Regions from separate parts of the Arthrobacter rhombi genome, predicted to be linked through region 1. Evidence: riboswitches for the same ligand, from Rfam matches in the RefSeq annotation. Region 1 holds a riboswitch; the other holds the start of a gene.
What was found. A riboswitch is a leader RNA that binds a small molecule or an ion and turns the genes downstream of it on or off. The one in region 1 is predicted to bind glycine.
Positions count from the first base shown of each region.

Region 2: linked by a shared signal. The riboswitch ahead of gcvP (aminomethyl-transferring glycine dehydrogenase) and the one ahead of ABD088_RS15140 (DUF5058 family protein) in region 1 are both predicted to bind glycine.

Region 1 is NZ_BAAAIV010000019.1:203,675-211,766, reverse strand. It holds gene ABD088_RS15150 (helix-turn-helix transcriptional regulator) at 1-773, shown strand, start outside; gene ABD088_RS15145 (alpha/beta fold hydrolase) at 910-1,731, shown strand; glycine riboswitch at 1,878-1,968, shown strand; glycine riboswitch at 1,972-2,058, shown strand; gene ABD088_RS15140 (DUF5058 family protein) at 2,131-2,880, shown strand; gene ABD088_RS15135 (hypothetical protein) at 2,909-3,688, shown strand; gene ABD088_RS15130 (amidohydrolase) at 3,734-4,966, shown strand; gene ABD088_RS15125 (SDR family oxidoreductase) at 5,964-6,416, shown strand; gene ABD088_RS15120 (phospholipase D-like domain-containing protein) at 6,532-7,782, shown strand; gene ABD088_RS15115 (SRPBCC family protein) at 7,909-8,092, shown strand, end outside.
Region 2 is NZ_BAAAIV010000010.1:241,614-249,705, forward strand. It holds gene ABD088_RS09260 (SGNH/GDSL hydrolase family protein) at 60-821, shown strand; gene ABD088_RS09265 (putative quinol monooxygenase) at 850-1,152, opposite strand; gene ABD088_RS09270 (VIT1/CCC1 transporter family protein) at 1,206-1,940, shown strand; gene ABD088_RS09275 (amino acid permease) at 1,937-3,418, opposite strand; glycine riboswitch at 3,618-3,717, shown strand; gene gcvP (aminomethyl-transferring glycine dehydrogenase) at 3,884-6,769, shown strand; gene gcvT (glycine cleavage system aminomethyltransferase GcvT) at 6,807-7,934, shown strand; gene gcvH (glycine cleavage system protein GcvH) at 7,975-8,092, shown strand, end outside.

The sequences.
Region 1 (8,092 bases):
TGCCCCGTGGGCCCCGCCGGCGCACCGACGGCTTGCGCCGCGAGGAGGTCGCGGTGTTGTGCGGGATGTCCACCGACTACTACGCCCGGCTGGAACAGGAGCGGGGACCGCAACCCTCCGTGCCGATGCTGGCCTCCATAGCCCGCGGGCTGCGCCTCTCCCTGGACGAACGGGACCACCTGTTCGTCCTCGGCGGGCACCCGGCCCCACGCCACCCGGGCAGGGCGGAACACGTCGACGCCGGGTTGATGCGGATCATGGACCGTCTCCAGGACACCCCGGCCCGGGTCATCAACTCCGTGGGCGAGACACTGCTGCAAACGCCGCCGGCGACCGCGCTCTTCGGAGCCGAGCCGCCGATGGACGGCAAGTTTTCCCGTTCCGCCGTGTGGCGCTGGTTCATCGATCCCCCGTCCCGCAACATCTATCCCGCCGCGGACCACGCCCAGCGACAGGTCGAGTTCGTGGCAACGTTGCGCACCGCCTACGCCCGCGAGGGACATGGCTCGCGGACCTCCCAACTCGTCGAGCAGCTGCGCGCCCGCAGCGACGAGTTCGCCACCGAGTGGGCCCACCACCAGGTCAGCCACAAGCACACCCAGCTCAAGCGGTTCCAGCACCCGGAGGTCGGTGACCTGGAGCTTTACTGCCAAACCCTGTTCGACGTCGACCAGCACCAGGCGCTGCTGGTCTTCACCGCAGGTCCCGGCGCGGAAAACGCCGAGAAGCTCGAGCTTCTCGCCGTGATCGGGGCCCAGCAGCTGCAATCCTGACGCGCCGCGTCCCAGACGAGCGGGCCAGGGTTCCTGCCATCCCCGGCGACGCCACAACATCCCTGTACACCGACGCCACAACACGCCTACGTTGGAACTGCCCCCTCACACACCCGCGCGCGAAGGAACGATCCCCATGCCGCAAACCACCGGAGCCGATGGCAACACGCTGAACTACGAGGACACCGGCGGCGCCGGCCGTCCTGTCGTCCTGATCCACGGATGGCCGCTGCACCTCGGATCCTGGGCCGACCAGGTCAAGCCCCTCCAGGCAGCGGGCCACCGCGTCATCACATACGACCGACGGGGCTTCGGCGCCTCCGAGCCCTCCGCCCGCTACGACTACGACGCCCTCGCCGCTGATCTCGCGGCGCTGCTCGACGCCCTGGACCTGCATGACGCCACGCTGGTGGGCTTCTCCATGGGCGGCGGAGAAGTGGTCCGGTATATCGCCCACCATGGCGAGGACCGGCTGCGCTCCGTGGTCCTCGCCGCCGCGGTCCCGCCCTACCTCTTGAAATCCGACGCCAACCCGGAGGGCCCGCTGACGGAGACCGCGGCGCAGGACATGCAGAAGCAGCTGGAAGCCGATCGGGAGGCATTCCTCGGGGGATTCATGCGCACCTTCTACTCCGCTGGGGACAAGCTCCTCGTCACCGACGCACAGTTGCAGGCCACCCTGGCTATGACCCGCGCCGCCGACCGGGACGCGACGGCGGCCTGCATGGAGTCCTTCGCCACCACCGACTTCCGGGACGACCTGGAGAAGGTCACCGTCCCGACGCTCATCGTCCACGGCGACAGCGACGCGATTGTCCCGGTCGAGGGATCCGGCCGCCGGACCCACCGCGCCATCCCCCACAGCGAGTTGTGCGTCATCCGGGGTGGGCCCCACGGGTTGAATGTGTCCCATCCCGACGAATTCAACGCCGCATTGGTGGATTTCCTGGGCAGGTAGCGGACCGCACCCGGTAGAAGTTCACTGACCGAACAATCGTTCGGAAATGTGACAGCACATTTCATGGACCCTTTGGTGATCCGGATCACGTCGGGCATTCTTGCAGGACGCGGGCCCCCGGCCCGCGTCAACTGAATACCTTCCGATCACGTGCGGCTGGAGAGTCCCGACCATCATCCGGGCACCGAAGGGGCAAGCACCCGCAATCTCTCAGGTTCCAAGTACAGCCGCGTGAGGAAACTCTGGAGAGCAGCCGCAGCCGCGGCTCACCGACGAAGCACGCCGGACGCCGCAGGCGCCGGTCCAACTTTCAGGTTCAGGACAGAGCGGGCCCAGGCACGTCGGGATACCCAGTTCCCCCACCGTGCCGCATTGCACCCTTCGATGAACGGCTGACCCATGAACCTGCCCACCGCCCTGCCCGCTGCCGCGGAAAACAACTCCACGGACATCCTCGCCGTCGCCAACTCGCCCGTCCTCTGGGCCTGCGCGATCGGCGTCTTCCTGGTCATCATCATCCAGAGCGTCATCTACCTGAAGGCCGCCCGGATCGCCGCCCCCGCCATCGGCATGACGGGGACCGAACTGAAGACCAGCTTCCGGGCCGGCGCCATCTCGGCCCTGGGCCCCTCGCTCGCCGTCGTCATGGTCGCCGTCGCCCTGCTCACCGTCTTCGGCACCCCCGCGGTGCTGGTGCGCATCGGCCTGATCGGATCGGTGTCCTACGAGACGGCAGCCGCGGCCATCGCCGCCAACACCGCAGGCGCGGAACTCGGCGGCCCCACCTACACGCAGGCGGTCTTCGCACTGGCCCTGGCGGCCATGAGCCTGGGCGGCGCCATGTGGATGATCGCCACGCTGATCCTCACCCCGCTGCTGAAGAAGGGCGACTCCGCCCTGCGCAAGGTCAACCCGGCCATCATGCTCGTCGTTCCCGGCGCCGCCATGGTCGGAGCGTTCTCCGTCCTCGGGATCGCCGAACTGCCCAAGTCGTGGATCCATGTGGTGGCGTTCTTCTCCTCCGCCGTGATCATGTCAGTGCTGTTGGTGATCGCCCGGAAGGTCGGGAAACCGTGGATCAAGGAATGGGCGCTGGGCATTGCCATCATGCTCGGCCTGGCCATCACCTACGTCGCCACCCGCCTCTAAGAGCACCCCGGAACCCCAGGAGCACATCATGCCCATTGCCACCGAAGCGCACCAGGCGCTGACCACGTTCGACAAGACCACCTCACGGTGGGGTCGGATCACCATGATCGCCGGCCTCGTCTTCTCCCTCTCGGCCCCGGCCTACCTCGTCTTCTTCTCCGGCCTGGACATCCAGGTCTCCGGCATCCTCGGCGCGTTCGCCGCCCTGGCCGCCGTCTTCGGCGTCATCTGGATCGTCGAACCACTGACCTACTACCCCATCCTCGGCGCCTCCTCGATGTACCAGGCGTTCATGATCGGCAACATCTCCAACAAGCTGCTGCCCTCGGCGATGATCGCCCAGTCGACCATCGGCGCCAAACCCGGCACCCGCAAGGGCGAACTGGCTGCCGTCGCGGCGATCTGCGGGGCGGCCACTGTCCACCTGGCTTCGCTGTTCGTGTTCGTGGGGCTGCTGGGCACGTGGCTGGTCAGCATCATCCCCCACGACATCGTCCAGACCGTCCAGCTGTACATCCTGCCGACCGTCATGGGCGCCGTCCTGGTCCAGGCCATCGTCAGCCAGAAGGCGCCGCGCTCGGCGGTCATCGCCGTCGCCGTGGCCCTCGTCGTCAATTTCGCCCTCATGCCGCTGCTCCCCGGGCTGGCGCCTTTCGCCACCGCACTGGCAGTGATTTCGACGGCGGTGCTCGCCTGGTTCCTGCGCGACAGGCAGGCCACCCCCGACCTCGGGGATGACGGGGCGGACGCCGTGAACCGGCGCGAGCCCGACGCAGCAGCCGAGACCGTCTCCGGCCCCACCTACTAGATCCCATCCGCTTCGCTAGCCACCCCCACATTGGAAGGACTACCCATGAGCACCGCCGTCCCGCAGTCGCTGCGGATGACCGAGGCCGCCGAAACCGAACTCGTCGAGACCTACCAGCACCTGCACGCGAACCCCGAACTGTCGATGCAGGAGCACCGGACCGCCGACTACCTGGCGCAGCGGCTCGAGACGCTGGGACTGGAGGTGTTCCGCTGCGGAGGCACCGGCGTCGTGGGCATCCTGCGCAATGGCGAGGGCCCCGTCGTCGGACTGCGGGCCGATACCGACGGGCTGCCCGTGCTGGAGGACACCGGCCTGGACTACGCCAGCACGGCAACCGGCGCGTTGGATGACGGCACCGAGGTCCCGGTCATGCACGCGTGCGGGCATGACACGCACATGGCCACGGCGCTGAAGACCGCCGAACTGTACGCCGGCGCACCGGATGCATGGGCGGGGACCATCGTGTTCGTCCTCCAACCGGGCGAGGAGACGGCCGCCGGGGCGAAGGCCATGGTCGAGGACGGCCTGTGGGACCAGGCGCCGAAGCCGGAGATCATGTTCGGCCAGCACGTCATGGGCGGGTTGGCCGGCACCGTGACGCTGATGCCCGGCGCGGCGATGACCACCGCCGACTCCTTCAAGGTCACGGTGAGGGGCCAGGGGTCGCACGGCTCGATGCCCGAGCACTCCATCGACCCGATCGTGCTCGCGGCGTCCATGGTGGTGCGGCTGCAGACGATCGTCTCCCGGCAGGTGGCCCCGCAGTCCGCAGCCGTGGTCACCATCGGGTCCTTCCACGCCGGCCTGAAGGAGAACGTCATCCCCGACCGGGCGGTGTTCACCCTCAACGTGCGCACGTTCGACCCCCAGGTCCGCGAGACGGTCCTGACCTCGATCCGGCGCATCATCGCCGGGGAGGCCTCCGCCTCCGGCGCGCCGGAGCCGGTCATCGAGGACATCTCCCACTTCCCGCCGCTCTACAACGACCCGGCCGCCGCCGGGGCGCTGGCCGCCGAGTTCCGCGACGAATTGGGCGGGGACCAGGTCATTGCCGGGACCCCGGTGATGGGCAGCGAGGACTTCGGCGCACTGGCCGACGCGATCGGCGTGCCCAGCGTGTTCTGGTTCTTCGGCGGTTTCCCGGCCGAACGGCTGGCCGAGGGGCCGGCCCCGGCGAACCACTCCCCGTTCTTCGGCCCCGTTCCCCAGCCGACGCTGACCACCGGGGTCCGTGCGGCCACCCGCGCGTTGTTCTCGAAGGTCGGCAAGAAGTAGCTTCCGCTCCCGGCACGGACAACACAGGGGGACGACGGCGGTGCACAGGCATCGCCGTCGTCCTCCTTCATGTCTCGAGTGGACCGCAGCCAAGGGGCTCCGGCAGCGCCTTCACGGCTTAAAGCAAATACGAATTTCTTTGCTTGACCGACGATCGCTACTATCAGCGGGAGTGCCGAAGTCAATCCGGGATGCCCCCGCAAGCCGTTTGCTCAGTTCCCACCTGAATATCCAAGGTCCCAGAAGGGCTGGCCATTGCTCGAAATCCTCGCCGCACTACTGATCTCAGTGTCCGGATGTTGTCTCCTCTTTTCGTGGTACTTCAAACGACCCCGTCAAGACGCAGTGGCCGAATCCACCAAGCTGATTTTTCGTCAATTGCGCTCGAGTCTGGAGTTGGCCTCGATCCTGTGCGGATTCGGGGCGGGGGTGCTGACCCTTGTTATCGCTGGTGGAGGAGCAACGCGAATGTGGGTACTCGCTCTTAGCCTTCCCTCCTCATTTCTCCTGTGTTTCTCCGCTCTAATATTGTTTGCCTCAAAGTTCCCGGAGGAAATGACGAGTCCGTGGAGAGCTGGAATCCGGCTGCTATTCCTACGCTTTTCGCGGTATGCAGGCCGTAATTTGAATTGAGCGTCAGTTCCAATGGCTGCACGTCTACGACGCAGCCTTGCCCATGGCAACGGAGTCTTGGTCCCCTTGACTTCCGAATTTGAACTGCGAACCACTAGTCCTCCCCGGGGAACCTGACACACAACGTTCATTCTTCTTCGGCACGCGACTCAGCCCCGGAACTGCCCGAGCACTTGGTGCATGAAGTCATCGCCCAGTTTAAACGCCGCCACGTGGATCGGCTCGTTGTTGCCGTGCATGGCCGTGAGCTAGTCGTTGTCCAACACACACTGGCCGGCAAGGCTCCCTTCGGAGACCCCCTTCTCCCGCTACGGAGCCAGACTGGTCCCGATCTCAAACAGCGCTAGTCTCACTTCAAGTCTTCATGGTGCCAGGACGGACCAACCTAGCCTCCGCCATCATCGGCCTCAAGCACGTCCTGAAGGTCATGCGCGAACAGGGCTCCGGCGCCGTCGTGAACACCGCCTCCGTCGGCGGCATCCGCGGCGTGGGCAACCAGTCCGGCTACGCAGCAGCCAAGCACGGCGTCGTCGGCCTGACCCGTAACTCGGCCATCGAGTACGGCCAGCACGGCATCCAGATCAACGCCATCGCCCCCGGCGCCATCATGACCCCGATGGTCGAGGGCTCGCTGAAGCAGATCGACCCCGAGCACTGGGAAGAGGCCGGCCAGGCGTTCGTGGAGCCCAACCCGATGAAGCGCTTCGGCAAGCCCGAGGAAGTCGGCCAGCCCGTCGCCTTCCTGCTCTCCGGCAACGCCGGCTTCATCAACGCGGCAGTCATCCCGATCGACGGCGGCCAGTCCTCCAAGTACTGACCCCCCAGGATCACCCAGCACGACGGCGGAACCTCAGGTTCCGCCGTCGTGCTGCGGTCCAGGATGCCACCGGGAATTAATGCATGGGCACCGCCCCTGCAGATAGTGTCTGCATATGCCTTCATTGATCCCGAAGCCCCTTGCCGCAACGCTGCAAAAGACCACCGCCCGACTGGTCCTGGCGTTCGCGGCCCTTCAGGCCACCGTCATCGCCGGGCTGGTGGTCTTCGATGCCATCAAGCGCAGCCAACGGTCCAAACGCACGGGATTCCCCCGCCCCGGTACGTTCGATGGCCGGGTCTCGGACTCGGATACGAAGATCTACACCTATGGCCAGGACCTCTATGACGACATGATCGCCGCCATCGACGGCGCCGAGGAACAGATCCTCCTGGAGACCTTCATCTGGAAGGGCGACGCCACCGGGCGCCGCTTCCGGGACGCACTGAACGCGGCCGCCCGCCGCGGCGTCGACGTCTTCGTCATCTACGACGGCTTCGCCAACCTCGTCGTCCCCGCGTCGTTCTACGACTTCGACCCCAAGATCCACGTGTACCGGTTCCCGGTCATTCGCCCGTCGCGGTTGTTCACCCCGCTGCGCAGCACCGGCCTGGACCACCGCAAGATCCTGGTCGTCGACGGCCACACCTCGTTCGCCGGGGGCTACAACATCGGCGACCTCTACGCGACCGAGTGGCGCGACACCCATCTGCGCATCCAGGGCCCCGCGGCGTGGGAACTGCGCCAGGCGTTCCTGGACGTCTGGAACACCGCCTACGGCCGACCGGAAATCGAGCACCAGCGCCCGGGCACCTGGGACCCGCACCTGAGCACGGCCAACAACATGCCCTCCCACTTGGTCTATCCGATCCGCGGCGTCTACCTCGACGCCATCAACCGGGCCAGCGAGCACATCTACATCACCACCGCCTACTTCATCCCCGACCAGCAGATCCTCGATTCGCTGCTCGCAGCCAGCCGGCGGGGCGTCGATGTCCGGTTGATCGTCCCCGAGGATTCAAACCACGTCCTCGCCGACTGGCTCGCCCGCGGGTTCTTCACCAGCCTGCTCAAGGAGGGGGTCACCGTCCTGCTCTACCGCAACGCCATGATCCACGCCAAGACAGCAACCATCGACGGCGAATGGTCCACCATCGGCACCGCCAACATCGACCGGTTGAGCCTGACGGGGAACTACGAAACGAACCTCGAGATCCACGATGCCGACATCGCAGCCAAGATGGAGCAGATCTTCGAGGTCGACAGCAGCAATAGCCGGAAGCTCACGCTCACCGAGTGGAAGCGCCAGAACATCGCTGCCAAGTTCAGCGAACTGGTCCTGATCCCCCTCCGCCCCTTCCTCTGAGAAAGACTGCGGCGAAGCCCCACTCCCTGGAGCGTCCGTCCACATTCCATCGACGTCAGCTGCCGAAGCGCCTATCGTGGTGCCTTCCGGCCGAAAGGCCATGACGTCCAACGAAAGGTGCATTCCATGACCGAAACGAAAATCTCCGCATCGAGGGTCATCGACGCTTCGGCGGACACCATCTTCCAGGTGCTCTCCAACCCGGAACACCACGCCCAGATCGACGGCTCCGGCATGGTGGTATCCGACGACAAGACGGACCGCATCACCTCATCGGGCCAGGTCTTCACCATGAACATGACCTGGGAGA
Region 2 (8,092 bases), on a different contig from region 1:
CCGGGGGACCTTTCAGCCGAGGGCGCAACCAGCCGACGCCGGCGACGTAAGGTGGATGCGTGGAATTCGAGAAGCGGTATCTGGCCCTGGGGGATTCGTTCACTGAAGGCATGGGAGATGACGACCCGACCCGGCCCAACGGGGTGCGGGGGTGGGCGGACCGCGTGGCCGAACAGCTGTGCACCGCCGACCCGGCGTGGGGGTACGCGAACCTGGCGATCCGCGGCAAGAAGATCCGCCAGGTCATCGACGAGCAACTCGATGCGGCGCTGGTGCTGCAGCCCACCCTGGTCACGCTCTACGCCGGCGGCAACGACATCCTGCGTCCGCGCGTGGACATCGACGCCCTCATGGCGGGATACGACGACATGGTGGCCCGGCTGCGCGCCTCAGGTGCAGCCGTGGTGGTGTTCACCGGCTTTGATTCCTCGGACTCGGCGGTGTTCGGCAAGACCCGCGGCCGCACGGCCATCTACAACGAATGGGTGCGTGAGACGGCAGACAACCACGGAGCCGTGGTGGCCGACTACTGGCGGTGGCGGGAATTCAGCGACCTGCGCTACTGGGCCCAGGACCGTCTGCACATGGGGACGCCGGGCCACACGCTGATGGCCAAGAAGGTCTTGAACCTGCTGGAGTCCACCGACGCGATCGAGACCCCGGAACTCGAGACCGTGGCGACGCAGTCCCGGCTGGCCAGGATGCAGCAGGACGCGCGCTGGGCGCGCGAGCACGTGGTGCCGTGGGTCAAGCGGCGGTTGACCGGCACCTCATCCGGCGATTCGCTGAGCGCCCGCTACCCCGACTACGTCCGGCTGTAGCCGCTTCTGCGGGGCGGCAGCGGGCCAGTCAGTCGCGCAGCGGGGAACCGATGACGTCGAACCGCAGGCCGCCGAATTCGCCGGAGAGCAGGGGCCGGGCGGCGGCGATCGCCGCCTGGACCTCGGGCAGCGCCAGCGATTCCTGGTGCGCCGCCTCGTTGTCCCAGAGTTCAAGGACGTAGACCGTGTCCGGATTCTCGGCGTTGACCCCGACCTCGTAGGCGATGCACCCCAGTCCGGCCAGGACGTCGCTGCGCCGGGTCAGGTGGGCGACCAGTTCGTCGCGTTTTCCGGGGGCGGCTCCGAGGGTTCCCACATTGGCAAAAGTCATGCCGTCAGCCTAGCGCTGGCTCGCCGGACTCCAATGGTGGTTGACTAGGTCGCATGAGCAGCCTGCCGGAACCCGCACCCCATGCGGATGAACCGCACGAATCCGCCGGACTGGCCGAACGCCTGAACTGGCTGCGTGCCGGGGTGCTGGGCGCCAACGACGGGATCGTCTCCACGGCGGCTGTCGTGGTCGGCGTCGCCGGGGCAACGACCGCCACCGGCCCCATTCTGACCGCCGGTGCCGCGGCCTTGATCGGCGGTGCGGTCTCCATGGCGCTGGGCGAGTACGTTTCGGTCTCCAGCTCGGCCGACTCGCAGAAGGCGCTGATCGCCCAGGAGCGCCGCGAACTCGAGGAGATGCCGGACGAGGAGCTCTCCGAACTCACCTACCTGTATGAACGGCGCGGACTCAGCGCCGAAACCGCCGCGACGGTCGCCCGGGAGCTGACGGCCCACGACGCGCTCGCCGCGCATCTGGACGCCGAACTGAACATCGACCCCGACGAGGTCGTCAGCCCGTGGAATGCCGCGGCGGCCTCAGCGGTCTCCTTCACCGTCGGGGCGTTGCTGCCCTTCCTCACCGCGGTGCTGCTGCCCGCGGCGTTGAAGATCCCCGTGACCTTCGCCGCGGTCCTGGTGGCATTGGCGGTCACCGGAGGCCTGGGCGCCTACCTGGGGCGGGCGCCGATGGCGCGACCGATCGTGCGTGTGGTCATCGGCGGCGTGCTGGCTCTGGGCGCCACGTTCCTCATCGGGACCTGGCTCGGGAGCAGCGGGGCCCTGGGCTAGGAGCGGGAGGTGGCTCCGACGTCGTGCCTCGAAGCGACCGTGGAGCGCCGCCGGCCGTAGGCGAGGTAGACACCCGCGCCGAGCACCATCCAGAGTCCGAACACGACCCAGGTGATGCCGCCCAGGTTGACCATCAGGAACACGCAGCCGGCGACGGCCAGGATCGGGGTCACCGGGTAGAACGGTACGCGGAACGTGCGCGGCAGATCCGGGCGGTTCCGGCGCAGGTAGATGACCGAGAGGCTGACCAGGCTGAACGCGAAGAGCGTGCCGATGCTGGTGGCGTCTGCCAGCTGGCCCAGCGGAACCACCCCCGCGGTGAGGGCGATGGTGCCTCCGGTGATCAGCGTGTTCAGCACCGGGGTGCCGGTGCGCGGGTTCAGCTTGCCGAACACCCGCGGGACCATGCCGTCGCGCGACATGGCCACCAGCACGCGGGTCTGCCCGTACAGGACGGTGATGACGATGCTGATGATGGCCACCACCGCGCCGACGGCGAAGACCAGTGCGACCCAGGGTTGCCCGGTGATCTCCTCCAGGACCTGCACCAGGGCGGCCTCCTTGCCGACGAACCACTGCCAGTCCTTCGCTCCCACCGCGGCGACGGCGACCAGGATGTAGAGCACGGTGACGATGATCATCGAGGCGATGATGGCCCGGGGGAGGTCGCGCTGCGGGTTCACCGCCTCCTCGCCGGCGGTGGAAGCGGCGTCGAAGCCGATGTAGGAGAAGAACAGGCGCGAGGCAGCTGCCGAGACGCCCGCGGTGCCCATGGGCAGCAGCGGGGCGAAGTTGCCGGTGTTGAACGCACTGAAAGCGATCACGACGAAGAAGATGAGCACGGCGATCTTCAGGAACACCAGCACGGTGTTCACCGTGGCGGACTCCTTGGCGCCGCGCATCAGCAGGACCATGGCCAGCACCACCACGACCACGGCGGGGATGTTGAACACGCCGCCGTCGGCCCCCGGCGGGTTGGTCAGGGCGGCGGGCAACTCGACGTTGAAGGTCGAGGCCAGCTCGTTGACGTATTCGCCGGCACCCACGGCAATGGCCGCCACGGACACCCCGTATTCGAGGATCAGGCACCAGCCGCAGATCCAGGCCAGGCCCTCGCCCATGGTCGCGTACGTGTAGGAGTAGCTGGACCCCGAAACGGGCACTGCACCTGCCATTTCCGCATAGGACAGCGCCGCCAGCAGGGCGGCGATCCCGGCGATGGTGAAGGAGATCCAGACGGCGGGACCTGCCAACGGCACGGAGGAGCCCAGGACCACGAAGATGCCGGTTCCCAGGGTGGCGCCGACGCTGATCATCGTCAGTTGCAGCACGCCCAGCGTGCGGCGCATGGTGCCGCTGCCTGAGCCGTGTCCGGCCTCGGCGCTGAGTGCCTCGACGTCCTTGCGCAGCAGCAACTGCCGTCCCAGCGGGAGGCGGGGCCGGGAGGCCGGGGCCGGGTGGTTGGCGGAAGCCTGCATGGCGCGTCCTCAACGGGCTCGAGGGGCCCGGGTCAGGTGGTGGTTGCCGGATTGCGGCAACGGCCGGTGGTGGAAGGGGTCGGCTCATATTTTTGCACCCTCATGCATGGTTACAAAACCGGCGGGTTCGCCACCGCAGCTTGTCTGTGGCGTGGATCTCGCCGTATCATGGAGACGTGTCCGCGAGGACACACGCCAATGACATGCGGCGGGAGAGTCCCGTTCAGAACCACTGGCGGGCGCCGTAGGAGCAATACCCTCCCCGGGAATCTCTCAGGCATCCGTACCGCCGCGCTGAGGCAACTCTGGAAAGAAGCAGCACCCCGCGGGGCCTGCTCACCGACGGTGCAAGCCACGTCCGGGACACCGGGCACGGCGGAATCTCTCAGGTCCAATACAGAGTCGGGGAGGAACCGAAGCTCATTCGGCGTGCACTGCACACCGACCACACTTGGAGTTCCCCTGATGACCGAGACCACGGCCCGTCCCACCACCAGCCCCGTCGGCGAGCTTGCGTTCGCCGACCGCCACATCGGACCCCGCGGTGACGCCACCGCGACGATGCTCAAGCACCTCGGCTACGCGACCCTCGATGACCTCGTCGACACGGCGGTCCCCGCCGACATCCGCCAGTCGGCCCCGCTGGACCTGCCCGCCGCCCGCTCCGAGGCCGAGGTCCTGTCCGACCTGCGCGCCATCGCCGCGAAGAACATCATGAAGACGCAGATGATCGGCCAGGGCTTCTACGACACGTTCACCCCGCCGGTCATCCTGCGCAACGTCCTGGAGGACCCGGCCTGGTACACGGCCTACACCCCGTACCAGCCGGAGATCTCCCAGGGCCGCCTCGAGGCACTGCTGAACTTCCAGACCATGGTCTCGGATCTGACCGGGCTGCCGATCGCCAATGCCTCGTTGCTGGACGAGGCCTCCGCCGTTGCCGAGGCAGTGCTGCTGATGCGCCGCGCCAACAAGTCCAAGGCCGACGCCAAGACCGTGCTGGACGCCGACCTCTTCCCGCAGACCATCGCCGTCGTGCAGGGCCGTGCCCGGGCACTGGGCTTCGAACTCGAGATCGCCGACCTCTCGGCCGGCCTGCCCGAGGGGGAGATCTCCGGCATCGTGCTGCAGCAGCCGGGCAACTCCGGTCGCGTGGTCGACCAGGCAGCGGTCATCGCCGCAGCCAAGGAACGCGGCGCCATGGTCACCGTCGCCGCCGACATCCTCTCGCTGACCCTCATCGTCCCCCCGGGCGAGCAGGGCGCCGACATCGCCGTCGGCAACACCCAGCGCCTGGGCGTCCCGCTGTTCTTCGGTGGCCCGCACGCCGCCTACATGTCGGTGCGCAAGGGCCTGGAGCGCTCGCTGCCCGGCCGCCTGGTCGGGGTCTCCAAGGACGACGCCGGCCTGCCCGCCTACCGCCTGGCACTGCAGACCCGCGAGCAGCACATCCGCCGCGAGAAGGCCACCTCGAACATCTGCACCGCCCAGGCACTGCTGGCCATCACCGCTTCGATGTACGGCGTCTACCACGGCCCCGAGGGCCTGACGGCGATCGCCCGCCGCGCCCACCTGCGCGCCAGCACGCTGGCCACCGTCCTGGCCGACGCCGGCTTCACACTCGCGTCCGAATCGTTCTTCGACACCCTCACGGTCCAGGCCGCCGGCCAGGCGCAGGGAATCGTCACCGCAGCCGAGGAACGCGGAATCAACCTGCGCCGCGTCGACGCCGACACCGTGGGCATCTCCACCGACGAGACCACCACGACGGAGCACCTGGTCGCGATCGCCGAGGCCTTCGGCATCGCCGACGCGGCGACCGCCGTGGAGCGCGCGGAAGCCGGGGCAGCGCAGACGCTGCCCTCCGCCGTCGTGCGTTCGAGCGAATTCATGACCCACCCGATCTTCCACTCGGTCCGCTCCGAAACCCAGATGCTGCGCTACCTGCGCAAGCTCTCGGACCGCGACCTGGCACTGGACCGCACCATGATCCCGCTGGGTTCGTGCACCATGAAGCTCAACGCCACTGCCGAAATGGAATCGATGTCGTGGCCGGAGTTCGCCTCCATCCACCCCTACGCCCCGGCGCACCAGACCCAGGGCTGGCGCCAGCTGATCACCGATCTGGAGAACCGGCTCAGCACCATCACCGGCTACGCGGGCGTCTCCATCCAGCCCAATGCCGGTTCGCAGGGCGAATATGCAGGGCTGCTGGCCATCCGCCAGTTCCACGTCGCCAACGGCGACGATGCCCGCACCGTCTGCCTGATCCCGGCCTCCGCCCACGGCACCAACGCCGCCTCGGCGGTGCTCGCCGGCCTGAAGATCGTGGTGGTCAAGACCGCCCCGAACGGCACCATCGACGCCGCGGACCTGGACGCGAAGATCGAGGCCCACCACGATTCACTGGCAGCGATCATGATCACCTACCCCTCCACCCACGGTGTCTACGACGCCGACGTGCGCGAGGTCTGCGACAAGGTCCACGCGGCCGGCGGCCAGGTCTACATCGACGGCGCCAACATGAACGCCCTGGTGGGCCTGGGCCAGCCCGGCAAGTTCGGCGGCGACGTGTCCCACCTGAACCTGCACAAGACCTTCTGCATCCCGCACGGCGGCGGCGGACCCGGCGTCGGCCCGGTCGCCGTGGCCGAGCACCTGGTGCCGTTCCTGCCCGGCGCACCCGCCGGCGACGCCACCGATCGCACCGGCACCGCCGTTGCGGCCACCACCTACGGTTCGGCCGGCGTGCTGCCGATCTCCTGGGCCTACGTGGCCATGATGGGCGCCGAGGGACTGACCAACGCGACCAAGAACGCGCTGCTGACCGCGAACTACGTCGCCTCCCGCCTCAACGAGTACTTCCCCGTGCTCTACACCGGCAACCGGGGCCTGGTCGCCCACGAGTGCATCCTGGACCTGCGCGATGCCACCGCCAAGACCGGCATCACCGCCGAGGACGTCGCCAAGCGGCTTATCGACTACGGCTTCCACGCCCCGACCCTGGCCTTCCCGGTCGCCGGGACGCTGATGGTCGAACCGACCGAGTCGGAGGACCTGGCCGAGATCGAGCGCTTCATCGAGGCCATGATCGCCGTCAAGAAGGAAATGGACCAGGTCCTCGCCGGGGACTTCACCGCCGAGGAATCCCCGCTGCGTCTGGCCCCGCACTCCGCTGCAGCGGTCGTGGCCAGTGAGTGGGACCGCAAGTACACCCGCGAACAGGGCGCCTTCCCGGTGCCGGGTCTGCGCCAGGACAAGTACTTCCCGCCGGTGGGGCGGATCGACGGGGCCGGCGGCGACCGGAACCTGATCTGCTCCTGCCCGCCTCCCGAGGCATTCGAGAACTAACCCGGATCCCCGGAACCCGACGAAAGGCAGACTCCCCGTGAGCACCGAAACCACCACCACGCCGCAGCAGACGCCCCTGCACGGCGAACACGAGAAGCTGGGCGCGAACTTCACCGACTTCGGCGGCTGGGACATGCCGCTGAAGTACGGCTCCGAGCTCGCCGAGCACCAGGCGGTCCGCGAGGCCGCCGGACTCTTCGACCTCTCCCACATGGGCGAGGTCCGGGTCGAGGGCTCCGACGCGGCCACGTTCCTGAATACCGCACTGGCCGGCAACATGGCGGTCATGAAGGTCGGAAAGGCCAAGTACTCGGTGATCTGCAACGCCGAGGGCGGGATCATCGATGACCTGATCACCTACCGCCGCGCCGAGGACCGCTTCCTGGTGGTCCCCAACGCCGGTAACGCCCCCGTGGTGGCGGCTGCCCTGGCCGAACGCGCCGCAGGCTTCGACGTCACCGTCACCGACGACTCCGCCGACACGGCACTCGTGGCCATCCAGGGGCCGCTCGCCGAGTCGATCCTGCTCGGCCTCGTGGCCGAGGCGGACGCCGAAACGGTCTCCGGCATGAAGTACTACGCAGCAGATGACGTCACCGTCGCCGGGATCAACGTGCTGCTGGCACGCACCGGCTACACCGGCGAGGACGGGTTCGAGCTCTACATCCCCAATGCCGACGCCGTGGCACTGTGGAATGCGCTGTTGGAAGCCGGCACGGAGCGCGGGCTCATCCCGGCGGGGCTGGCCTGCCGCGACTCGCTGCGCCTGGAGGCCGGCATGCCGCTCTACGGCAACGAGCTCTCCCTGGAGACCACCCCGTTCGACGCCGGACTGGGCCCCATCGTCTCCTTCAAGAAGGAAGAGGACTTCGTGGGCCGCGCCGCCCTGGAGGCCAGGAAGGCCGACGGCACCGCCCGCAAGCTCGTGGGACTGAAGGGGCTCGGGCGCCGGGCCGGACGTTCGCACTACGCTGTCATGAAGGACGGCAACGTCGTCGGCGAGGTCACCTCGGGCCAGCCCAGCCCCACGCTGGGATACCCGATCGCCCTCGCCTACGTCGACGCCGCCCTGGCCGAGGTCGGCACCGCAGTGGACGTCGACCTGCGCGGCAAGCCCCAGCCTTTCGAGGTCGTGGCCCTGCCGTTCTACACCCGCAACAAGTAACGCCCACCCGTACTGGATCCCCGAGACAGAGGACAACACCATGAGCAAGGTTCTTTCCACCCTCCGCTACTCCGCCGAGCACGAGTGGGTCGACGGTTCGACCCCGACCAAGGTCGGCATCACCCAGGTCGCCGCCGATGCACTCGGCGACGTCGTCT